Regions from separate parts of the Ruegeria sp. N8 genome, predicted to be linked through region 2. Evidence: riboswitches for the same ligand, from Rfam matches in the RefSeq annotation. Region 2 holds a riboswitch; the other holds the start of a gene.
What was found. A riboswitch is a leader RNA that binds a small molecule or an ion and turns the genes downstream of it on or off. The one in region 2 is predicted to bind cobalamin.
Positions count from the first base shown of each region.

Region 1: it holds a riboswitch for cobalamin, as region 2 does, so the genes downstream of both, ACR0C5_RS03320 (DUF1636 family protein) here and ACR0C5_RS12890 (hypothetical protein) in region 2, are expected to answer to the same signal.

Region 1 covers NZ_JBQFLQ010000001.1:652,221-656,034, reverse strand. The annotation lists gene cobN (cobaltochelatase subunit CobN) at 1-403, opposite strand, end outside; gene cobW (cobalamin biosynthesis protein CobW) at 407-1,462, opposite strand; gene ACR0C5_RS03320 (DUF1636 family protein) at 1,464-1,838, opposite strand; cobalamin riboswitch at 1,924-2,131, opposite strand; gene ACR0C5_RS03315 (NAD(P)-dependent oxidoreductase) at 2,278-3,234, shown strand; tRNA gene ACR0C5_RS03310 (tRNA-Cys) at 3,278-3,351, opposite strand; gene ACR0C5_RS03305 (protein-L-isoaspartate O-methyltransferase family protein) at 3,578-3,814, shown strand, end outside.
Region 2 covers NZ_JBQFLQ010000006.1:49,594-53,407, forward strand. The annotation lists gene ACR0C5_RS12875 (bifunctional 2',3'-cyclic-nucleotide 2'-phosphodiesterase/3'-nucleotidase) at 1-417, shown strand, start outside; RNA gene ffs (signal recognition particle sRNA small type) at 457-555, shown strand; gene ACR0C5_RS12885 (alpha/beta hydrolase family protein) at 550-1,428, opposite strand; cobalamin riboswitch at 1,565-1,785, shown strand; gene ACR0C5_RS12890 (hypothetical protein) at 1,870-2,277, shown strand; gene ACR0C5_RS12895 (protein-tyrosine phosphatase family protein) at 2,280-2,777, opposite strand; gene ACR0C5_RS12900 (DNA polymerase III subunit gamma/tau) at 2,916-3,814, shown strand, end outside.

The DNA.
Region 1 (3,814 bases), on a different contig from region 2:
CGGGCAGGGTGGAATACTCATCCAGTCGCGTATCCTCGCGCCCGTCGGCGGGCAGCACGGCCACAGCAATCCCTTTGGTCTGCGCAAGCGATAGAACCTGCTGCAGTCCGTAGGACCAATAGGGCACTCCGCCGATCAGACGGATCAGGATGCCTTTAGCGCCCTCCAACGTCTGTTCCACATAGGTGTCAACGGACAGAGGGTGTTTCAGCGCCGTCAGATTGGCCAGTCGCAGGGTCGGCATCCGACCGTCAGGCCCGCCACCGCGATGCCAGCCTGCCGCGAAAGCACCAAGGTCGCTGTCCGAGAACGACAGCACCACCAAATCCGCCGGGCTCTGGCCCAGATCGGTTGGGGTCTCAGATTCCTCTAACCCGTGGCTTTCGCGGAAGACGACGTGCATGGTTTACTCGGCAGCCTCGGTGACGCCCACGAAGATGTCGCGGATTTCAGCCTCTTTGATGTCGTCATGCTCGGCAATCACCACCAGACGCGAACGGCGCTCTTCGCCGGGCTGCCACGGACGGTCGTACTGATGACGCACGCGCGCGCCCACAGCCTGAACTAGAAGGCGCATTGGCTTGCCCTTAACAGCGGCATAGCCCTTGACGCGCAGGATGTTCAGTTCTTTGGCAAGACGTTCGATTTTCGCGACCAGATCGGCCGGGTCGGTCTGTTCCGGCAGCTCGACGATGATGCTTTCGAAATCGTCATGTTCATGATCGTGATGACCGTCATGATGCGAAGGCCGCGCCTCCATGTCATCCTCGGCGGCAGCCTCAAGACCCAGCACGACGCGCACGTCCACCACACCTTCGGCCACTTCGACCACGGGCAGAGGACGCGGGGCCTCGGCGGCGATGATCTCTTTGGCTTTGGCGACACCTTCGGGGCCGGCCAGATCAGGCTTGGTCAGAAGGATGATATCGGCGCAGGAGATCTGATCTTCGAACACTTCGGACAGAGGGGTTTCATGGTCGATGGAATCGTCGGCCATGCGCTGGGCATCCACTGCCTCGACATTCGGCGCGAACCGACCAGCGGCCACCGCCTCGGCATCGGCCAGCGCGATCACGCCATCCACGGTAATTTTCGAGCGGATATCGGGCCAGTCGAACGCTTTCAGAAGCGGTTTCGGCAGCGCAAGGCCCGAGGTTTCGATCAGGATATGCTCGGGGCGCGGCTCCAGCGCCATCAGCGCCTCGATCGTGGGGATGAAATCATCGGCCACGGTGCAGCAAATGCAGCCATTGGCCAGTTCCATGATGTTTTCCGCCGGGCAATCGGGAATGGCGCAGGACTTCAGGATATCGCCATCCACGCCGACATCGCCGAATTCATTAACCACAACGGCCAGACGCTTGCCCTGCGGGTTCTGCATCAGGTGCCGCACCAGCGTGGTTTTACCCGAGCCCAGAAAGCCGGTGATCACAGTAACGGGGAGTTTTTCGAGGGTGGACATGTCAGGCTCCAATCGGGGGAATGCGCGAGGCGCAGTTTTTGCGGAAATGTTCGGGGCGCTCGCGCCATTTGACCAAGCCGTCCTCGGTGGCCAGATACTTGGTCGCGCCGTCGACGATCACGTCGACATGATCGACCTCGTTCAGGTTCTCATAAACAAAGGTCCAGCGCTCGGGTCCGCCGCGCAGAACGATGGAACAGCCCTGATCGCAATTCGACAGGCATTCGACGGCTCTCAGCGTTACGCCTTCGGGCAGATCGGCCTGTTCCAGCGCCTTGTGCAACAACGTGCCGGGGCGGTCTGCGTCATCTTCAACAGGTAGGCCGCGGCGGCAGGTGGTGCAAACCAGCAGCTCGACCGGAGCGGTCTCGGTCATGTCTCTCATCCCCCCAAATCCTCATCGTGGGGGACGGGGTTTCAAGCGGGTCGCATTTGACCCGACACCGGAACACCCCGTCCGGTTTCAATCGCGGGTGCTGGCAGGTCTCCCGGCTTGCGGATGTCAGGGCAATTGCCCTGTCGGATGTCCCGCCTTCCCGGCCTGTTTGGCCAGTGGCTTGGGCACCCTCTCCGGTCACGGTCGCGGGGGCGGCTGCGTTTGGCGGATGATCCGTTGACGCATTCCCTTTTCATCCTCGTGCAGAGGACACCAACGGATCGGACATGCGGCACCGGGCAGGGGCTTGTCAAGCGAGTCGCAAGCATCTGTGAAGCAACGGTGGAAAAGCGACCTGTAAGCGTCGCTGGGCGGCATGACGAAGCCCGCAACCCCGTGCTGCCATGACCGAAACGGCGCAAACAGGGAGACGTGTCGCATGAGAGTGGGCTTTATCGGACTGGGCAATGTGGGCGGCAAACTGTCCGGGTCTTTGCTGCGCAACGGGATCGACCTGACGGTGCACGATCTGAACCCTGATCTGGTCGCGGGCTTCGTGGCGCAGGGGGCCAAGGCCGCCGAAAGCCCGGCCCAGCTGATGCGCGATTGCGACGCGGTGATCACCTGTCTGCCATCGCCTGCTGCCTCGGACGCCGTGATGCAGGAGATGCTGCCCGAGGTCGGCCCCGGCAAGATCTGGATGGAGATGTCCACCACCGACGAGGCCGAGGTCAAGCGGCTGGGTGCGCAGGTCATCGAACGCGGAGGGGCGGCAGTAGACTGCCCCGTCTCGGGCGGGTGCCATAGGGCGGCGACGGGCAATATCTCGATCTTCGCGGGCTGCGACCGCGCGACGTTCGAACGTATCCTACCCTTTCTGACCACGATGGGCCGCCGCGTGCTGCACACAGGCGAGTTGGGCTCGGCCTCGGTGCTTAAGGTGCTGACCAACTACCTGGCGACGGCAAACCTGATTACCTGCGCCGAAGCGCTCGTGACCGCCAAGGCCGCCGGGATGGACCTGAACACGACTTATGAGGCGATCAAGATTTCATCAGGTACTTCCTTTGTGCATGAGACCGAAAGCCAGGTGATCCTGAACGGATCACGCGACATTTCCTTTACGATGGACCTTGTGAAAAAGGATATCGGGCTGTTTCAGGACGTCGCTGACCGCGCCGGTGTACCGCTGGAGATCAACCCGGTCATGATCCAGATTTTCGAGGACGGAATTGCCCGCTATGGCGAGCGTGAATTGTCTCCCAACATCATCCGACGTCTGGAGGATGCAACCGGTCTAGACATCACAGCCTCCGGTTTTCCGCCCGAGATGGAGGACGACGAACCGGAAGAGCCCGGATACGAGGTCATCCCTCAGGGGCGTGGGGCCGAATGACGCAAGCCGCGCGTCAGTGGAATAATCTGTTTTGTAGAGAGAGTGGAGGCGAGTACCGGAATCGAACCGGTGTACACGGATTTGCAATCCGCTGCGTCACCACTCCGCCAACTCGCCTTTTCAAGTAAAATCAAATACTTGCTGTGGTGTGACAGGCGTTTTAACAGCTTTCTTCTGGGGCGTCCAGAGGGTTGCGGCGAAAATTCAGCAAGCGCAGGCGTGCCGTATCGGAAACAGGTTCACTTTCTTGTTCTGCAACAAAAGTTTCGATGCCTGAGCCGTTGCCGGTTTTATCCGGATATGGCACAAGCCCAGCATCCAAGGGAATAGAACGAGCGATCCAATGACAGATTTCGCAGCCCGGCGCCGCACTATGGTCGATACGCAAATCCGGCCTTCTGATGTCACGAAATTTCCGATTATCGATGCGATGCTTAGCGTCAGGCGTGAAAATTTCGTGCCCGATGCGCAGCGCGAGGCAGCATATGTTGAAGGGCTGCTTGATCTGGGGAACGGTCGCTGCCTGCTGGAGCCTCGGACGCTTGCCAAAATGTTGGATGCGCTGAATATTTCCAATGAT
Region 2 (3,814 bases):
GACCTTAGCCAGCCCGCTCGGTTTGGCGCAGATGGGGCACTTTTGCACCCATCGGCCCGCCGCGTCCGCGAGATTCGTTTCGAAGGCCAACCCTTGGATGCAGAGCAGACCTTTGTGGTGGCGTTGAATAATTACCGCGCAAATGGCGGTGGGCACTTCCCCTTTGCCGGGCGGGCGACGCGCGTTCCGCTGCCGTTTCTGCCCCTACAAGATCTGGTCAAAAACTACGTGGCTGCCGGGCCTCATTCCGGCACCGTGTTCGAGCGTCCGTTCCGTCTGTCCCCCGTGGCCGGGGCGTTGGCGGTTCTGCGTACAGGCCACAAGGCCTGGCAGCATCTGGACGACATCGCCGAATTTGTACCCAACATCGCTGGAGAGGACGAGGCCGGTTTTCTGCTGATCCATTTGACGCTCTGACGGGTTGTCATTTGTCCCGCACTTGCCTATATCGCGTGCTGAGAGGTTGGCGCGGGCGAGCGCCTCGCCAACCTGGTCAGGTCCGGAAGGAAGCAGCCACAACGAGCCCCGCTTGGGTCGATGTCCAACCTCTCACTTATCTACCACATGATCCTGGGCAATAAGCTGCGGCCAGACCGCTGCGTTGCGACGGGCGAACACGCCGATATGCCCGATCTCTTTCACCCCGAAATCTGACAGTGACAACAACCTACGCCGCGCATTCGGGCCATAAAGCTCGGCCAGACGCCACACCGCTTTGGGCGGCACCACCTGATCGTCGTCGAATGCGATCAGATCGACCGGCACTCCCTGCCCTGCCCAGTGCGCCTCGGGCAGGGTCTTGCCCAAATCGGGCAGGTAGTTCGTCGGTGCCGTGCACCATTTACGCCACTGCCAGTAGACCCGCGCGGGCAGGTCAGCCCCAAAGCCCAAAGCCCTGCCCGGCAAATACCCCGCCGCTTTGACAACCAACGGTGCATGGCCATACCAGAACAACCCCGCCAGCGCCTTGTACGGCCACGGGTGATCAGACAGAGTGACAAGCCCGGAGCAAACACAGATCATGCGGTCAATCTGCGCGATATCCGGCTGAACCGGGCCCAACATTCCGCCAACGGAATGGCCGATGCTCCATTGTTCCGCGTCCGGGAAGCGTCTGCGCATTTCCGCGCGGGCGGCGGGCATGTCGACCAGCGCCCAGTCCGCCATAGTTACCTGCGAGTCCTGCAATCGGCCGGTCAGCGAATGGCCGAAATCCCGATAGTCATAGGTCAGACAAGCCATACCCTGCTCGGCCGCCAGCCAATGGGCAAAATGCTGATAATAGTCGCGGGGCACGCCGGTCGCTGCATGGATCATCACAACTGTCTTGGGAGGCAGAGCAGGCAGATAGAGCCGCCCCGACAGCATCGCCGGACCGGACGGAAACTGGACATCTTCGGTCAAAACAGGATGCGTATTGTCCAACATCGCCCGCGCCTCATGCTCTAAACTGTTTAGTTCACCCGCGCAGTCGGCCCTGTTCCGTCATCAGAGTCAAGCCGTGGAGAAATTGACCCAACGTCGCGCCGGGATTCAATGGCGCTTGACTCGAAGCCCGCTCAACCGCTAGCGATGGCGTGATGGTTCTCGTCCCCGGTCACGGGGCGGGATGAAAAGGGAACACGGTGCGATCCTGCCCGGCATTGCCGGAACGGATCAAGGCCGAGACTGCCCCCGCAACTGTAAGCGGTGAGCAATGCCGAGATACCACTGGCCAACAGGCTGGGAAGGTCGGCAAAGCCACGACCCGCAAGTCAGGAGACCTGCCATCGAACGAAAACCGAAACTCGGGCGGGGTGTCCGGGACAGGTCGTCAGCACGCTGTCACACCTGATCCATGCCCCTCGTCCAGCGCGCGGAGGGCGCATCATGATCTGGAAGACCAAGACCCACGAATTCACCGCGACGGTATGCCAAAAAACCGGCGCCCCCTGCCCGGCACTGGCCCGAATGGCACGCGCCCTGACGGATGCAATGGCCACGGCCCGTCCGGCAACAACCGATGCGTTCGAGATCGAAGGCAGCAGCGACTTGACCCATTGCGCCGAAGGGTGCTCGGCCCGGTTTCGCGCCCAACCCGATCAGATCCGGGTGTTCTGCGGTGTGGCCGCCGACACTCCGGCCGAGCGGCTGGATCGCTATGCGGATATGTTGTTCGGAGCAGATTTCACCGCCCACGCAGCCAGCCTTTTGCCGACACCGCCCTGCGCGATGATGGAAGTGGTTACCACGGCGCCCCAGCCAGCCGCGCCGACCGAACACCAGCTTTCAGCCTGAATTCAGCTGCCCGTCCGGGCCGCCGAAGTGGCCCAGACCATCTGCGCCTCGGTCTCGACGGCGCAGGGACGTACTGTCCGTAGCATCTGCAAAGCGGTATCTGCGGGCAGTCCGCTATCCGTCATCAACCGCAAAGCAACCATACCCGATCGCCCGCAGCCGCCCCGACAATGGACCAAAACGCCTCCGCCGCCGGACAGCAGCGCACGGGCCCGCTGGCTGACATTGGACCAAATGGCCTGTATCCGCGCATCCGGCGCACCAAAATCCTGGACCGGCAGGTGAGCCCATTCGACCCCGTGCCGCTCCAGATCGCCACCGAACGCCGCCGCTCCCAGGTTTTTCATCTCAGAGCTTGTGGTCATTGAAATCACCAGATCCGGTCGCCAGTCCTGCACCGTCTTCAGATCGGCCGCATAGGCACCTCCCGCGCCGGGCAGCGGAGATATCCCCAGACGACCCGGCCCCAGTCGCAGGGAATAGATGGCGAAATTATTCATGGCACGTTCCGATCAATCTGCACCGATGATGTATCGCCTGCGTCCTTGCTTGCAAATCGAATTTCCTGCGCTGCTGCTGTGGACGTGGGCGGCAGGGGTCACTACGCTGCATCGGACTCCGAATCCGACAGAGCAGATATGACCGACACGCCCAGCCCCGCCTATCAGGTTCTTGCCCGCAAATACCGCCCGGAAACCTTCGCCGATCTAGTCGGTCAGGACGCCATGGTACGCACGCTGAAAAACGCGTTCGAGGCGGATCGAATTGCGCAAGCCTTTATCATGACCGGCATTCGCGGCACCGGCAAAACCACCACGGCCCGTATCATCGCCAAGGGTATGAACTGCATCGGCCCCGATGGCGAGGGCAAGCCGACCACCGAACCCTGCGGCCAGTGCGAACATTGTGTGGCCATTATGGAGGGCCGCCATGTGGACGTGATGGAGATGGACGCCGCCAGCCGCACCGGCGTCAATGATATTCGCGAGATCATCGACAGCGTCCGCTACCGCGCGGCCTCGGCCCGCTACAAGATCTACATCATCGACGAGGTCCACATGCTGTCGACCAGCGCCTTCAACGCGCTGCTCAAGACGCTTGAGGAACCACCCGAGCATGTGAAATTCATCTTTGCTACCACCGAGATTCGCAAAGTACCCGTGACGGTTCTGTCGCGTTGCCAGCGGTTCGACCTGCGCCGGATCGAACCCGAAGACATGATCGGCTTGCTGCGCCGCATTGCCGAGGCCGAAGGTGCGCAAATCGCCGAGGACGCGATGGCGTTGATCACCCGCGCGGCTGAAGGCTCGGCGCGGGATGCGACCTCTCTGCTGGATCAGGCGATTTCACACGGTGCCGGGGAAACCAGCGCCGATCAGGTGCGTGCGATGCTGGGTTTAGCCGACCGTGGCCGAGTGCTGGACCTGATGGACATGATCCTGCGCGGCGACGCCGCCGGGGCGCTTACTGAGCTTGGCGCGCAATATGCCGAAGGCGCCGACCCGCTGGCCGTGCTACGCGATCTGGCCGAGATCAC